4 regions of the Lysinibacillus sp. G01H genome follow, and region 1 is predicted to be linked to each of the others. Evidence: riboswitches for the same ligand, from Rfam matches in the RefSeq annotation. Region 1 holds a riboswitch; each other region holds the start of a gene.
The links. A riboswitch is a leader RNA that binds a small molecule or an ion and turns the genes downstream of it on or off. The one in region 1 is predicted to bind S-adenosylmethionine.
Positions count from the first base shown of each region.

Region 2: another riboswitch for S-adenosylmethionine. It lies ahead of PSR12_RS22375 (cyclase family protein); the one in region 1 lies ahead of PSR12_RS08120 (YezD family protein).
Region 3: another riboswitch for S-adenosylmethionine. It lies ahead of metK (methionine adenosyltransferase); the one in region 1 lies ahead of PSR12_RS08120 (YezD family protein).
Region 4: another riboswitch for S-adenosylmethionine. It lies ahead of PSR12_RS20885 (bifunctional homocysteine S-methyltransferase/methylenetetrahydrofolate reductase); the one in region 1 lies ahead of PSR12_RS08120 (YezD family protein).

Region 1 covers NZ_CP118397.1:1,673,330-1,677,673, forward strand. The annotation lists gene PSR12_RS08105 (phosphopantothenoylcysteine decarboxylase domain-containing protein) at 1-89, shown strand, start outside; gene PSR12_RS08110 (TetR/AcrR family transcriptional regulator) at 192-794, shown strand; gene PSR12_RS08115 (DUF418 domain-containing protein) at 778-1,872, shown strand; SAM riboswitch class I at 2,043-2,138, shown strand; gene PSR12_RS08120 (YezD family protein) at 2,209-2,364, shown strand; gene PSR12_RS08125 (flavin reductase family protein) at 2,454-2,939, opposite strand; gene PSR12_RS08130 (VOC family protein) at 3,089-3,874, shown strand; gene PSR12_RS08135 (amphi-Trp domain-containing protein) at 4,273-4,344, opposite strand, start outside.
Region 2 covers NZ_CP118397.1:4,403,956-4,408,299, forward strand. The annotation lists gene PSR12_RS22365 (helix-turn-helix domain-containing protein) at 410-1,981, shown strand; gene PSR12_RS22370 (YuzC family spore coat inner layer protein) at 2,096-2,500, shown strand; SAM riboswitch class I at 2,582-2,687, shown strand; gene PSR12_RS22375 (cyclase family protein) at 2,780-3,517, shown strand; gene PSR12_RS22380 (DedA family protein) at 3,548-4,144, opposite strand; gene PSR12_RS22385 (Cof-type HAD-IIB family hydrolase) at 4,206-4,344, opposite strand, start outside.
Region 3 covers NZ_CP118397.1:3,504,093-3,508,436, forward strand. The annotation lists gene PSR12_RS17705 (alpha/beta hydrolase) at 1-365, opposite strand, end outside; gene PSR12_RS17710 (gamma carbonic anhydrase) at 500-1,012, shown strand; gene metK (methionine adenosyltransferase) at 1,193-2,389, opposite strand; SAM riboswitch class I at 2,648-2,766, opposite strand; gene pckA (phosphoenolpyruvate carboxykinase (ATP)) at 3,156-4,344, shown strand, end outside.
Region 4 covers NZ_CP118397.1:4,105,502-4,109,845, reverse strand. The annotation lists gene PSR12_RS20895 (globin-coupled sensor protein) at 1-632, shown strand, start outside; gene PSR12_RS20890 (protoporphyrinogen oxidase) at 870-2,264, shown strand; SAM riboswitch class I at 2,364-2,464, shown strand; gene PSR12_RS20885 (bifunctional homocysteine S-methyltransferase/methylenetetrahydrofolate reductase) at 2,553-4,344, shown strand, end outside.

The DNA.
Region 1 (4,344 bases):
GGATTGTACCTGCTGATGGACAGCCTCTTAAAGTAATGGGCAAGCAAAAAACAGCAGAAGCTTTAATGTTGTATTTACAAAATCAATAAATGTGAACTGTGTAGAGAAACATTTCTACACAGTTTTTTCTTGTCTAAAAGGATAGGATCCTATAATATTTACTTAACGGTCGGTAAAAAAGGAGGGTAATAATGGGAAATAAAGAACAAACTTTTCAAAAGATTATAGAAATTGCTTATGGGATGTTTGCGGAAAATGGGTTTGAAAAAACAAGCTTAGCAATGATTGCTACAGAGGTCGGTATTTCAAAACCAGCCATTTACTATTATTTTCAATCAAAAGATCAATTAATTGCTTTCATATTTGATGAATTATATAAAGAAATTCAACATGATGTCGCTGTGGATTATAAAGAGCTTTCTTCCGCTAATTTTAAGGAGGAATTACTTAAGCTAGGCTATAATTCTATTGAGGCACAGGACAAGGACCCTTATTTTAATAAAATATTTAATCAATATGTACTATTAGCAGCTCGCGATGAAAACTATAAAAGACAATTAGTAGAGCTAGAAACCAGCTTTTTAACCAGCTTTGTTGCTATCCTACGATATGGCGTACAGCTAGGAGTGCTAGAGGATACTCCCCATCTAGAAGCGAAGGCCCAGATGCTAGCCCTGGTCTATGATAATATCGGTAATTTCATGTTAACAGGCAACCAATTGAACTATCGGGCTATTTGGAAGGAGGCAGTACATAGCGTTATTCAAGGGGGCAAAAATGATAAAGGGAAATAATGATCGGCGCATTGAAGGTCTTGATTTTGCAAGAGCTCTCGCCATGCTTGGCATGTTCATTGTCAATTTTGGCGTCATAACAGGTTCTACAACGAATGGTTCAAGATGGTTAATTGCCTTCCAACATCTTTTCGAGGGACGTGCTTCGGCCGTATTTGTCATGCTAGCAGGGATAGGGACAGCCTTCATGACTCGTCAAGCTAGAGAGAGTAAGGACCCAATCCTTCTTCGTCAGAATCGACTTACTTTGTGGAAGAGGGCGCTTTTGTTATTTACGATAGGGATAATATTGTATGCGATCGGCTGGACGGGAGATATATTACATTATTATGGCGTGTATATGTTTGTTGCTGCTTGGTTGATTGCCCAATCCAAGAAAATGATGATCTTCATAATTGGTGCCATCCTTATCCTTTCACAATGGCTCCAAATTCAATTTAGTTACCTTGCTGGTTGGCATCCAACATATGTGTTACTAGAGTATCTTGATTTTTGGACACCAGCAGGATTTATAAGAAATTTGATGTTTAATGGCTATCACCCTCTATTCCCCTGGATTTGCTTCTTTCTGATAGGTATGGTAATGGGCACATTAGATTTAACAAATCATACATTAAGAAAAAACTTACTGGTGACAGGTTTATTGCTAGTTATCATGACTGAGGCTTGTTCAAGGTTATTCATTAAGCTGACAACCATTCATTTATTAGATGTAGAGAGTGCATTGTATTTATTTGATACAGGACCGATTCCACCGAATGTGATGTATGTCCTATCTAATTCGGCTTCGGCTATTGTCATCATCGTGGGCTCCATCTATCTTGTAGAGACATGTAAAAATAAAGTAATTCAATCTTTCATATTAACAGGACAAATGTCTTTAACGCATTATGTTGGCCATGTTGTTATAGGCATTGGAATACTAATTGTTTGCCAAAGGCTGGAGAACCAAACACTTGCTTTTTCCATGCTGTATGCCTGCTGTTATTTTTTAGGATGTGTCGTTGTTTCTGTATGGTGGAGGGCTAAACATCATCGAGGCCCACTTGAATTCATGATGAGGAAATGGAGCTTGTAATAAATTAATGGATTGCCATCTATTTCTCACTGACTAGGCATAAAATACTTTAGGTAAAGGGAGTCTTTTAATCTAAACGACATATTGCATAGTATTCAGCTAGGTTTTCTAATATTTTGTATTGACATTCCTATAGCAGAATTATAGAATTATTTTCAAGAAACGCAGTACTCTTATCAAGAGAGGTGGAGGGACTTGGCCCAATGAAGCCTCGGCAACCGAAAAACAGGTGCCAAATCCAACAGATGGTGTCTGAGAGATAGGAGGGGCTATCAATCAGTTTGATGCGTTGGCCTCTTTATGAACAATAAGGATAAAAAAGAAGGGGTGTATCGTATGGCTCAGTCAGTAAAAGTAGATGATAAGAAACTAGAGGCAATTGCGAAGGCGATTCAAAATCTTGAATTTGGTGAAGTGCATATTACGATTCAAGATGGTGTGATTGTGCAAATTAATAGGCTTGAAAAGCAGAGATTTCCGCAGAAAAAATAACAATGATTTCAGTAGAACTTATGTCAAACGGCCACCTATAAGCATGAAGGATTTCCTGTGCTTACAAGTGGCCTTTTTTTGTGTAAAGGCTAGCTATAAAAGCTTTTTGGTATGGGACCGATATGACGGCGATGATACAGCAAAGGCTCTTTTTGAGCATTTGTAATGTCTACGACCTGCCCAATAAAAATGGTATGGTCGCCAGCATCGATTTGCTGAAATGTTTTACATTGTAAATTAGCTGCGGTATCATGTAAAATCGGTAGTCCTAAAGAGGAAGTTGACCATGATGCTTGTGCAAAGCGATCAGGGATTTTACTAGCAAATAGTGTACATAAATGCTCTTGATCACTCGCTAAAATATTGACCGCAAAATTTGGCGCAGTCGTGAAATAGGGATGGAGCTGAGATTTTTTATCGAGTGACCACAAAATAAGGAGCGGGTCGATTGAAACAGATGCAAAGGAATTGACGGTTAAGCCAATCGGTTTTGTGTCATGACATGTCGTGACAACTGTTACGCCTGTAGGATAATTACCTAATGCCAATTTAAAAGCAGCTACTAAATCTGTCATTCAAATCACCTCTTTATGAAATTAGTGAACGGAGTTTGTAGGTAAACGAAACTTTTTTTCATATCCTACTAGTAACTCCTTTTCTTGAGTAAATTTTAAACTAATCAAACATACAGGTAAAGGTAATGGGGAAAGAAAGGGGAATGGCCATGACTTTATATTTTGATCATCTGGTTCATCAAGTGGAGTCACCAGAAAATATAAAGGTTTTCTTCAATAAACGAAATGTCCATACAGTGAATGGTGGGCAGCACACGATGTGGGGGACTTATAATACGTTAAGCTACTTTGGCTTAAGCTACATTGAACAAATTGCTATCTATGATCGTGATTTATTTGAGCAAGCGGCACAATACCCATATTCCCTACATTATACGTTTAAACGTGATCAAGAGCGCCAGGGATTTTCTCGAATTGCTCTGCGCACAAAAAATATTGACGAAGAGGGTCGACGCTTGCGAGCATTGGGCTATGAAGTATATGGACCAGATGCATGTAGCAGAACAAGACCAGATGGCACGGTGGTAGAATGGAAGCTACTGCATTTTGGTAAGCCAGATCTGCCAATTGATTTTCCATTTTTAATTGAATGGGCGGAGGAAAATGAAGAGCGTTTGGTTCAATTAAAGGCAAGTGGTGCCATTGATGTAAAACAGGCTATCACGATGGAATCCGTCCAATTCTACGTCAAGGACATGCAGGCAACAGTAAAACTGTGGCAAGAGGTGTTACAGCTACCAGTGCCTACGCAGTATGAGCAGTATATGTCACTACAGCTACCGAATATGCGTTTAGATTTCTATGAGGAAGAGAGTGCGATGGCAATGACACTTGGCCATGTCAAAGAGGGACCATTTGGTGTGACATTAAAGGATCCTAAACGAACAAAGGAAACATTAGTTTGTCCTGGTGCTTTTTATTGGATAAATCGATAATGAGAAAAAGGCTGGAACATAAGCTAAATAATCTCTAAATTAACAAAACATGACAACTAGAAAAACCGAACTATTCCAAAACACTTCGTGAGCATTTCAGTGGATAGTTCGGTATTTTTGTTGGCTGAAACACTTTTGACCCAGCCACTTTACATAGTGTTGAAAACAAAAATATCCATAGAATTTCTAATGCAGGCTACTTGCTTTCCTGTGGGCGAGCCGCTTCCTCCGCTATCGCTACAATCCACTCACTTTTTAGCAAAGGTGTTCACTACTCATTTTATCGAGAGGTGCTGTCACCCATCACTTTTCTAAAAGGTCTTTTTCTAGTGACATGATCTTTATTCAACAATGGAAAAATCCACTTCATCAGAGAAGTGGATTTTCGTTGCCAATAATTATTCAATTGTCATTTTTTTCGGCGTTTCTGTACCTGTATACCAATCAAATTCAATTTCAAATGAATGCTT
Region 2 (4,344 bases), 2.0 Mb from region 1:
AATAATCAATAGCACTTTTGTGAAGGAGAAAATGGATAGGTTTTGTCACTCATCACTTCTTCACATTGAAATAAGTGCCTATCCTCTCTTTAATAGACTTTTTTGTTCCCTACTGCTAGTACGAAAGAAGAAAAGACACGTTAGCAGCATAGTTGATTGGAGTGGAGCCAGCGTCACTCCAAGGGGATTTAGCGTCACAGATGAGACCCTGGAGCGAACGTAAGTGAGTGAAGCGGCTCATCGGACGCCCCCTGGAAAGGACGCTGGAGGAGCGGAAATCAACCCCTTGCCTTGCTAAATGGGCTTTTTCTACTAGTCATATGATCTTTTTCAACAACATGAAGAACGCTCTTAATGAGGGCTTTCTTTGTGTTGTTATGCCAATTCAACAAAAAGGGGTGAATTATCAATGGGTAACTTAACACATGTTTATACGTTACAAAATATCTCTTATGCAATTCAATCATCAAAAAAGTTATTGATTAGTAGTGATTTCTATACACTTTTCATCGTAATGAATGGTAGCGGAAAGCTAGAAATAGATCATGACACCATTCATTTTAGTGAAGAAAAGTGCATATTGATACCGCCAAATAACACGGTTAGTATCCACATTCAAAGTGAGCACCTTTGTTTTTATCAATTACAATTCAACATTGTCAATCTCAGTAATAGTCAGAATTCACATAGCCATTTTACAAGTATCAGCGAACGACATCTTCTCCCCTTTTCACAATGTCATAGACTGCTAGAAGTCATCTATCAGAACCGGTTAGCAGAGGATGAACACACGATTTTTGAACAGCATGTGCACTTTCAAGAACTGATGTTATTGCTCTTACATCAAACCATACCCAAGCAGATGCAAAAAAATGATCGCCAATCTGTTGAACAATCCATTAACCATTTACATAAACATTATGAAAAGGAGTGGACGGTTGAACAGCTAGCACAGCTCGCTGACGTACCAAGATGGAATTATACGCGTATTTTTAAAGATATTACGGGACAAATTCCTCTTCACTATTTAACTAACATTCGTATTGAAAAAGCTAAGCAACTATTAATGACAACAAATGATCGAGTATTTGAAATTAGCCAATCTGTCGGATTTAATAATGAGTATTATTTCAATCGTCGTTTTAAAGAACATGTCGGCATCTCTCCAGGACAATATCGAAGAAATCAAGGCAGCCATCTACGTGTATTTGCACCATTCTTAGAAGATTTCTTTGTTGCCCTTGGGATTACGCCAATTGCTCAATTCAGTCATTCAAAATGGGGAAAACAAGACTATTTAGGTCTACAGGAAGTGCCAGATATCGATGTACAAAATAGAGAAATAGATCGACTCCTTTACTATAAGCCAACTTTAATTATGCTAGATTCTGGTATAGAGCGTTGGGAATCCTTTCATCATTTAGATGAGGTAGCCCCCGTCTGCCACCTCTCACACCCCGGAGAGAATTGGCAATCTACTTTATTTAAAATTGCAGATCTAACAGGAAAAACCTCTTTGATGCAAGACGTAATCCTACAATATGAAGATAAAGTACAACAAGCAAAAGGAATTCTTAGCAAATCTGTTTATGGGCAAAGTGTGGCATTTCTCCGTATTTCAGCCATTGGCATTACTCTATACGCGGGCCCTGAATGTGGCTATACGGGCCCCATTTTATATCGTGACTTAGGTTTAATGCCACATTCACTAGTATGGAGTATTCCGCACAATCAACGTAAAGTTCAACTGACATTTGCTCAATTGTTGCAATTAGATGCTGATCATTTATTTATTACCTTTGATAAACAACATTCCATTTATGAAAATGAGGAACGTGCTATTTTAAAAACTCCTACTTGGAAAAACCTAGCTGCCGTTAAAAGCAACTGTATCTATGAAGTAGACTTTTTAACATGGATGAATTATGGCATTTTATCACATAGTAAAAAAATTGATGATGTCTTGAATGTACTTGGCTAAAAGGAAGCTTACTTTAGCTTCCTTTTTAAATGTTTAGGACAAACATTGCACTGCTAATAACACCGAAAGCCGTTTGGCTACATAAGATAAGTTATCAGTTATAGGATAGGAGGAATGACCTTGTATTACAATCCTTATCCGTATTTTGTGCATCCCTATCATTATCCAACATCGCCTATCGCTAATCATTTTGCCATTAGACCCTTTTCGCAACACCTAGCAATGCCGACCAATAATCCTTTTCCACCTGTCGATACACACAAATTAAAAGCTTCAGCATCACGGATGAAGGCGATGATGCAGCAAGCCCAATTACTTACGGATAAAATAGATAGCTCCCAACAATTCGCACATGATTTAATGAATGCTGCTCAACTTTCAAATAAAACAGAGGTTGAAAAATTAATCACATCAACAGGCATTACGGTGAAATTTGAAACAAACTATACACCAGACAGTTTTATAATACGTCTTATTGATAATGATTGTTGTGGCGTCACCTTAAATTTGAATTGGTGAAAATTCCTAGTGAACTTGTAAACTATAAAAAACTATGCTAAAGTGTTTGTATTGTTATTTCTGAAAATTCTTATATTACTTTTCTTATCAAGAGAGACGGAGGGATTGGCCCGATGAAGTCTCAGCAACCAGCTAACAGTATGGTGCTAATTCCAATTGGCAAAATGATCAGCCTTGAAGATGAGAAGAAGAACTACCGTTGTTTCAAGCAGGAGTCCTCTTCTATTAGGGGACTCCTTTTTTATTTACCACTATTTTTTACAGAAAGCAGGGAAATCGATGTCTAATGAACTTTTGCAAGCATTGGAATTATTAAAATCGAAACAGTGGGTTGACTTAACACATACTTTCGGCCCTAATTCACCACATTTTTTTATGTTTGAGGACGCTAAATTTGAAACATTATTTTCTCATAAGGATGGTTTCTTCGCTCAACAATTCACGTTCCCTGGTCAATATGGCACACATATCGACCCACCCATTCATTTTGTGCGAGATACTCGCTACTTAGAAGAATTAGAACTAAAAGAGCTTGTTCTCCCCCTTGTTGTTATTGATAAATCACAAGAGGCTGCGAGCAACCATGATTTTACATTAAGTGTAGAAGATATTCTTAATTTTGAGGACAAGCATGGAGAAATTGAAGCAGGAACATTTGTTGCATTACGTACAGATTGGAGTAAGCGCTGGCCAGATAAAGAGGCTTTCAGTAATAAGGATGCAGATGGACATAACCATATCCCTGGCTGGGGTTTAGAAGCTTTACAGTTTTTACTAACAAAACGTAAGGTAAGCGCAATTGGTCATGAAACATTCGATACGGACTCTGCTGCTGATTTTCGTAAAAATGGCAAGCTAGAGGGCGAATATTTTGTGCTTGACCAAGACACCTATCAAATTGAGCTAATGACTAATTTAGACAAGCTACCTGCGAAAGGTGCTATCATCTTCAATATCGTACCTAAGCCAGAAAAAGCATCTGGCTTCCCTGTGCGCTCATTTGCTATTTTGCCATAACATAAAAGTCGGTATAGCGTATACCGACTTTTATGTTTGTCCATTTCTTTTTTTGAATAAAAAGTAAGCAATGAGCATCCCTACAATAAATAAAAGGATAAGATAGATACTATAATGAGTTAAATAGTATCCAACAAATCGCCATTTCTCTCCAAGCATCTTTCCTAATGATATAAATGTGAACGTCCAGATAAATGCCCCTATATAGGCAAAAAGCGCAAACTTTCTATAAGGATAATTATTAATAGCCGCAATATATGCTGTCAAATGGCGTACCCCTGGAATAAAATAGCCAATTAATAATAGGGTAGGTCCTATTTTTGTAAACATCTTTTTCGTAAAGTCAATTTTTTGCTCTGTAATATGAATTCTAGGGCCATATTTCTGCAATAACGGTAAGCCAAAACGATAACCAATATAGTAGCTTAAGGTAATGCCTCCAACCGCACCAATCATTGCACTGACCAAAGCAGGAATGTGTTCAAGACTTTCTCGGTAAACACTATAGCCTACATAAGTTAGAAACACCTCATCAGGAAGTGGCACCCCAACAATACCTCCAATTAGAATCACGATAATCCCAAAGTATCCGTAATGTTCAATTAGAGACTGCACGTGATGTGCCATAAATCATCCCACCTAAAATTTATTAAAATCTACCTGCTATATATAGTGTAACCTCAGCGCTCTAAATGACTTGAAGCTGACGTAAAGCAAAATTGATACCGCCATCCGTAGATTTCTTTGTAACAAAATTGGCAGCTCTTTTTAGAGCTTTACTACCATTTCCCATAGCAATTCCTACTCCTACATACTCCAACATATCA
Region 3 (4,344 bases), 1.8 Mb from region 1:
AATAGCTTTAGTTGCAACCAAGGTGATGTTAAAATAATGCCCGCACATTCATATTGTCTCTTTTGCATTGTATGGAGGATTAATGTTGCACCTAGTCCATGTCCTATTACAAAGGTTGGTAAATTATATGAAAAAGCATTCTCAATCAGGTTTCTTGTATACTTATTGTACAATTTGAAGTCTTCATCATGGACTCGAGCAAACCTTGCATTACCCCCATGATTCGGTAAATCCCCCATGACTATGTGGAAGCCTTCTAATCTTAATTTCTCTATCAGCCATGCATACCAACGGTGATTTTCATAAGCACCATGAAGAATAGCAATCACAGCTTTTGCTTGTCCATCAGCTTCCCATTTCCACATTTACATAGTCCTCCTAAAAAATAATTACACTTTGATTATATCGAAATAAATAGCACATTTTAATTTTATATTTCCATAATGTTGCGTATTTGATACGATAATACTACATTATAGAAAGAAAAGAGGCGATTTTCATGATTTATCCATTTAAAGATAAAACGCCAAAGATCGATCCATCTGTTTTCATTGCTGATTATGCAACTGTTACGGGCGACGTAACAATTGGCGCCGAAACAACCATTTGGTTTAATACGGTTATTCGTGGTGATGTTTCCCCAACGATTATCGGTAAACGTGTCAGTATTCAAGATCTTTGCTGTTTACACCAAAGCCCAAAATATCCGCTCATTATTGAAGATGAGGTAACAGTTGGACACCAAGTCACTTTACATAGTTGTACAATTCGCAAAAATGCCTTAATTGGTATGGGATCCATTATTTTAGACGGAGCTGAGATTGGAGAAGGTGCATTTATTGGAGCAGGAAGCCTAGTACCTCCTGGTAAAGTCATTCCTCCAAATAGTCTAGCTTTAGGTCGTCCAGCAAAAGTTGTCCGAGAATTAAATGCTGAGGATAAAGAGGATATGGAACGCATCGTACGAGAATACGCAGAAAAAGGTCAATATTATAAATCACTTCAAAAATAAATAATCTACACAAAAAAATTAATACCAACGAAAAAATCCCTCGCGTTTTCGTGTACCGAATATGTTCACGAATCCTAGCGAGGTATTTTTTATAAAAAAACAAAAGGAGCAATATTGCTCCTTTGCTTATTAATACATTAGAATAATTTTCTAATGACTTCATTACTTTAGTTCAATAGTTTATAAACATGCTTTTTCTCGTAACGCGTCTGCTTTATCAATTTGCTCCCATGGTACATTTAAATCTGTACGACCAAAATGTCCATATGCAGCAGTTTGTTTATAAATGGGACGACGAAGATCAAGCATTTTAATGATACCTGCTGGGCGTAAATCGAATAGCTCGCGTACCCATTCAACGATCTCGCTTTCTTTCACTCTACCTGTGCCAAATGTATCGACAGCAATGGAAACAGGCTGCGCAACGCCAATCGCATAAGCGAGTTGCACTTCAGCACGCTCTGCTAAGCCAGCTGCTACGATATTTTTCGCTACATAACGTGCTGCATATGCCGCTGAACGGTCTACCTTGGTTGCATCCTTACCTGAGAAGGCACCACCACCGTGACGTGCATAACCACCGTATGTATCAACAATGATTTTACGTCCTGTTAATCCAGCATCACCTTTTGGTCCACCAATTACAAAACGGCCAGTTGGATTGATAAAGTATTTCGTATTAGCATCTAATAATTCACTTGGTACAACTGGTGCAATAACAAATTCTTTTAAATCTGCTTGAATTTGTTCAAGTGTTGCTTCTTCATCATGCTGTGTTGAAATAACAATTGTATCCACGCGAACCGGTACATTATTGTCATCATATTCTATCGTTACTTGCGTTTTACCATCAGGACGTAAATAGGCAAGTTCACCTGATTTACGTACTTCTGTTAAACGGCGTGCTAATTTGTGTGCCAAGCTAATTGGTAATGGCATTAGCTCTGGTGTTTCATTACATGCATAGCCAAACATTAAGCCTTGGTCACCAGCACCAATTGCTTCAATATCTGCATCTGTCATAGAGCCTTCACGTGCCTCTAATGCCTGATCAACACCTTGAGCAATATCAGGTGATTGTTCACCAATTGCCACAAGCACCGCTAAGTTCTCAGCATCAAAGCCATATTTACCTCGTGTATAGCCAATTTCAGCTACAGTGTCACGAACAATACCTTTAATATCTACATAAGTAGAAGTTGTAATTTCTCCTGCTACTAATACTAATCCTGTTGTTACAGTTGTTTCACACGCTACACGTGCATTTGGATCTTCTGCTAAAATAGCATCTAAAATGGCATCCGAGATTTGGTCACAAATCTTATCTGGATGTCCTTCTGTTACACTCTCTGATGTAAACAGTCGACGGTTTGTCATTTGGTTTTCCTCCTAAATACTCTTACAATAAGTAGTTGTGTATGAATACGGTACTCATTACCCATGTCAAGTCCGCTCCTAAGGATTGAACTCTCAAGCCGTTACTGCTGCTTTTAACACGAGGATTTCGAAAGATCCGTCATTATAATAAGGAAAGAACTACATATACTTACCTTTACATTGATTTTTAACAATAAAAAAATCCTTTTCTCACGTTACTTTACATGAGGAAAGGAATAATGACTGCGTAACCTTTCACTCTTATCGTTCAAGGGATGTTCCCTTGCATCAGGTTGGCACCAACGCATGTCGTGAAATAGTTCATGCAGGTTGCCGGGTTTCACAGGGCCTGACCCTCCACCAGCTCGGGATAAGAGTATCCGTTCAATCTCATGTTACTGAAAAGGTCGAACGTTGTCAAATATTTTCTTATGTATTACTGTATAGAAAGGAAAGAACTTATTACACAAAAACTTTTCATACTTGGATGATGATGTAAATAGAAGCAAATTAATCCCTACAACATACCTAGCTACTTGTGGTAACATATGTGTGGCTCAATCTTCATGCCTAATTACAGTAGGATTGATGGTATTCTCCTCGAAAAACATTATTTTTTGTCAGTTTATTGAAAAGTGGTAAAAACTCTAAAATAATTTCTTAATTAGTATAGATTATTTAAGCAATTGTGTTATACTATTTTTGAAATTAAGAAAAAATCCCTCTAAATCAAGGGAATACTATAAAAAAGGATGGTATTTAATCGATGAATTCAGTAGAAATTGCAAACGAACTGAAGGAATTATTAAACGGCGGTAACATTAATGTTCAACTTTCAGTACCACAATTAGCAGAAAAAGCTACATCTCGTGGTGAAGCAATGTTAACAGTAGATGGCGCAGTTCGTGCAGAAACTGGCAAATACACTGGTCGTTCACCTAAAGATAAATATACGGTAGAAGAAGAAAGCACAAAAGATCAAATTGACTGGGGTAAAGTAAACCAACCAATTTCTTCTGAAGTGTTCGATAACCTATATGTAAAAGTAATAAAATATTTAAAAGAACGTGACGAGTTATTCGTATTCAAAGGCTTTGCAGGTGCTGACAAAGATTCACAATTAAGCATTCAAGTTATTAATGAATACGCATGGCACAATCTTTTTGCTCATCAATTATTTATCCGTCCAACAGCAGATGAATTAGCTTCTCATGTTGCTGACTTCACTGTCATCTCAGCTCCTAACTTTAAAGCAGATCCTGCGGTTGATGGTACTGCTTCTGAAACATTCATCATCGTATCACTTGAAAAGAAAATTATTTTAATTGGTGGTACAGAATATGCTGGTGAAATGAAAAAATCTATCTTTGGTATCATGAACTACTTATTACCACAACAAGGTATTCTTTCAATGCACTGCTCAGCAAACGTTGGTGAAGCTGGCGATGTGGCGTTATTCTTCGGTCTATCTGGTACTGGTAAAACGACGTTATCAGCTGATCCTGATCGTAAGCTAATCGGTGACGATGAACACGGTTGGTCTGATAATGGTGTGTTCAACATTGAGGGTGGTTGCTATGCAAAAACAATCAACCTTTCTGCTGAAAAAGAACCAGAAATCTACAATGCAATCCGCTTCGGCTCTGTATTAGAAAACGTAGCTGTTGATCCAGAAACTCGTATTTGTGACTATGACGATGGTTCACTAACAGAAAATACACGTGTAGCTTATCCAATCCAATATATCGAAAATATCGTTGATCCTTCTGTTGCAGGTCATCCAAAAACAATCATCTTCCTAACAGCTGATGCATTTGGCGTGTTACCTCCAATCAGTAAATTAACAAAAGAACAAGCAATGTATCACTTCCTAAGCGGGTTCACTTCTAAACTTGCTGGAACTGAACGTGGTGTGACTGAGCCAGAACCAGTATTCTCTACTTGCTTCGGTTCTC
Region 4 (4,344 bases), 2.3 Mb from region 1:
AATCTGACGAAATTAAACATTTGGCAAAAAAATCACTCGATTTGTCTACACTGGCTGAAAACCAAGCACTTGAGGGTCGCGAGCGTTTAAAAAATCAATCACAAAATATGCTAAATATTAGTCATTCTCTTCATGATATAGAAGAAAATATTGAACAATTATCAGGTATGTCTAAGGAAATGGAAACAATCATGAGTGTTGTGACCAATATTGCGAATCAAACAAATCTATTGGCTTTAAATGCAGCAATTGAAGCAGCACGTGCTGGGGAAGCGGGAAAGGGCTTTAGTGTAGTGGCCGATGAAGTACGGAAATTATCAATTCAGACAAAAGAATCTGTTACAGCGGTGGCTTTGTTATTGAAAAAGACAGGTGAACGAACAGAGAAACTAGAGTATTCTTTGACAAATATTCAAGAAGAAGTTGCAGCAGGTGAAGAAAATATGTTACAAACTGAAGGCCAATTTACGAGTATATTGGGAGCCATGACAGAGGCAAAAGATCAAAATGAGTGTATGGCAACAAAAATACAAGCAATTGTAGGCATATTAAGTGAATTAGGCACTTCATTTACTGAGGTAACAAATTCAGCAGAAAAATTAGCGAGCTTTGCGCAAAATTTAAAAGGATAGACTACTAACAACATCCTATTTTTTATGTTTTTAGACGTAATAAACACTATAGTACCTATTAAAATGTTTGTTGTGAAGCCATCGTTATAGAGGATCAATCTTATAGAGATTCAGAAAGTAAGAGCTATTTCACTGATGAAATAGCTCTATTTTTGCTAAATTTGTAAAGGGTTTAACGTAATTTTCAATGAAAAAAAGATTATACTGTAGAAAGAATGAATAATAGGGGCGGTTATGATGAAAACAGTTGTTGTTTTAGGCGGCGGTATTACAGGACTATGTACAATGCATTATTTGCAACGTCAAGTGAAGGAACATAATTTAAATGTTCGTCTAGTGCTTATAGAAAAAAATACATATTTAGGAGGCAAATTATATTCAGTACATGAACAAGGTTTCATCATGGAAACGGGTGCTGATTCTATTGTAGCCCGTCATCAAGGCGTTATGGAACTCGTGCAGGAGCTTGATTTTGAGGCGGAACTAGTTTACAACGAAACAGGTATTTCTTATATTTATACGAATAATGAGTTACATGCTATTCCGGCAGATTCAACTTTCGGAATACCGATGAGTTTAGCATCCTTAGAGGAAAGTACACTTATTTCCGAGCAAGGAAAAAAAGAAGCGTTGAAGGATTTAACATTGCCAAACAATGGCTTCACAAAGGAAAGTTCAATCGGTGAATTTTTAACTTACTATTTAGGAGAGGAACTGGTGAAAAATCAAATTGCACCAGTCCTTGCAGGTGTTTATTCGGGAGATTTACATCAGCTTTCTATTGGCTCTACTTTACCGTATTTGATTGATTATAAGAATGATTATGGAAGTATTATTAAAGGCTTTGATGCGAATCGTGAGCAATTTGTTAAAGCAGCGAACAAAAAATTTATATCGTTTAAAAAAGGTTTATCTTCTTTAATTGATCGACTTGAACAAACCTTATCCGATGTAGAAATTATCAAGGGTGTTACTACGTTAAATGTTCAAAAACAAGATAAGAACTACACTATTTCCTTAGCTAATGGTGAAATTATTGAGTCAGATTATGTCGTTTTAGCATTACCGAACGATACTGTCCAAAATCTGCTACAGGATGAATCTTTAAACCGCTATTTTGATCGATTTACGACAGCGTCAGCGATTACTATCTATTTAGGTTTTGATGTGCCAGATGCTAAATTGCCAGCAGATGGAACAGGCTATATTGTTTCCCATAATTCAGACGTTACTTGTAATGCAGCAACTTGGACTAGTCGTAAATGGAAGCATACATCGAAAGAAAATAAATTACTTGTGCGACTCTTTTATAAGAGCATCAATCCAGCCTATGAGCAACTACGTGCCATGACGGATGAAGAATTGGCAGCAGTTGCTTTAGAAGATGTGAGAAAGAGCCTAGGAATAGAGGAGCAACCAACCGTTGTGAATGTAACAAAATGGATTGATCAAATGCCTAAATATGATCTAGCGCATCGTGAGGCATTACAAGGATTACTACAAGAATTACATGAGAAATATCCTAATTTATCGATTGCAGGGTGCTCATATTTTGGCGTAGGTATCGGTGCTTGCATTCAAAATGGGAAAAAAATTGGCGAAGAGCTTGCAAAGAAACTTGCCAATTTCTAAGATTTTAAGTGGAAAAAAACTTTGTTATGTGAAATAGTCTTGACTCATTCGTCAGTAAACGATATGATTCTTTTAATTATTTAAAAAATTCATACTTAATTCTTATCAAGAGAAGCAGAGGGACTGGCCCATTGAAGCTTCAGCAACCAACTTTATTGTCAGGTGCTAAATCCAGAAGACCGTTGAGTCGAAGATGAGAAGGAACAACAATGATGAATCGTTAAAGCCTTCTTTTTTATGAAAGAAGGCTTTTTATTATATAGAGACATAGGAAGAGAGGCTAATTTTATGGGATTGCTTGAAAGGTTAAAAACGCATGTATTGACGGCAGACGGTGCAATAGGCACAGTGCTATATGGCTATGGATTGGAGTATTGCCATGAGGAAATGAATGTTCAGAGACCCGAGTTAATTGAAAAGATTCATAGAGAATATATTGCAGCTGGTGCTGACATCATTCAAACGAATACGTACGGTGCAAATGCCATTAAATTAGCTCGCTATGGATTAGAATCACGTGTCCAACAATTTAATGAAGCTGCTATCACCATCGCAAAACGAGCAGCGGCTGATGGCGGTCAATTTGTTTTAGGAACAATTGGTGGTATTCGGGGAATTCGTAAAAGTGATGCAACCTTGGATGAAATATTAGCGACTATTGAAGAACAAGCAAGAGTCTTACTTGCAGGGAATCCAGATGGCCTTTTACTTGAAACTTATTATGATTTTGAAGAATTAACAGCAACCTTAAAGATGCTACGAGAAAAAACAAAATTGCCGATTATTGCACAAGTTTCTATGCATGAGCCTGGTGTTTTACAAAATGGGATGACTTTAAATAATGCTCTCCATGAGCTTGAAGCCCTAGGTGCTGATATTGTTGGTGTCAATTGTCGACTAGGTCCACACCATACAATTCTGGCATTTGAGGGTGTAGAACTTCCTCATAAGGCATTTATGTCAGCCTATCCAAATGCTTCACTTCTGGACTTAGAGGATGGGCGTGTCGTTTATGAGTCAGAAGCTGATTATTTTGGTCGAGCGGCTGTTGAATTGCGTGATCAAGGTGTACGCTTAATAGGGGGCTGTTGTGGTACAACACCCAAACATATTGCAGCAGCAAAGAAGTATTTAGAAGAGTTATCACCGGTTCAGGAGAAGCATGCGAAGCCTAAAAAGATTGAGATTGTTCGAGAAGCGGAGCCAACAAAGTATGAGCCTCTTCATGAAAAAGTTAAACGTGAACGCTCTGTCATAGTAGAGTTGGATACACCTAGACATTTAGAGATCGATGGGTTCCTTGAAGGAGCAAAGCAATTATATGATGCAGGTGCAGATGTAGTTATGATGGCAGACAATTCACTGGCCTCTCCACGTATTAGTAATATTGCAATGGGCGCATTGTTGAAGAGCACACATAGTGTACGCCCACTAACTCATATTACATGTCGCGATCGTAATTTAATTGGTCTACAATCCCATTTAATGGGGTTAAATGCTTTAGGTATTCATGATGTGTTGGCCGTTACGGGTGATCCAACGAAAGTAGGAGATTTCCCAGGTGCGACAAGTGTTTATGATGTATCTTCCATGGAGCTAATCCAATTAATTAAGCAATTAAATGAAGGGGTCTCGTTCTCAGGTAAGCCACTTCGTAAAAAAGCAAATTTTTCAGTTGCTGCTGCATTTAATCCAAACGTCCGTGTGTTAGATCGTGCTGTGACACGCTTGGAGAAGAAAATTGAGCATGGGGCAGACTATTTCATTTCTCAACCAGTATATACGAAAGAGAAGATTGTAGAGATTTATGAGGCAACAAAGCATTTACAAGCTCCAATATACATCGGTATTATGCCTGTTACGAGTTATAAAAGCGCTGAATTTTTACATCATGAAGTGCCAGGTATCAAATTATCTGAAGATGCCTTAACAAGAATGAAAGCATGTGGAGAAGATAAAGAAAAGGCAACATTGGAAGGGATTGCTATTGCCAAAGAATTAGTAGAAGAGGCTACGCAATATTTCAATGGGATTTACCTTATTACACCATTTTTACGTTACGATGTGACACTAGAGTTGA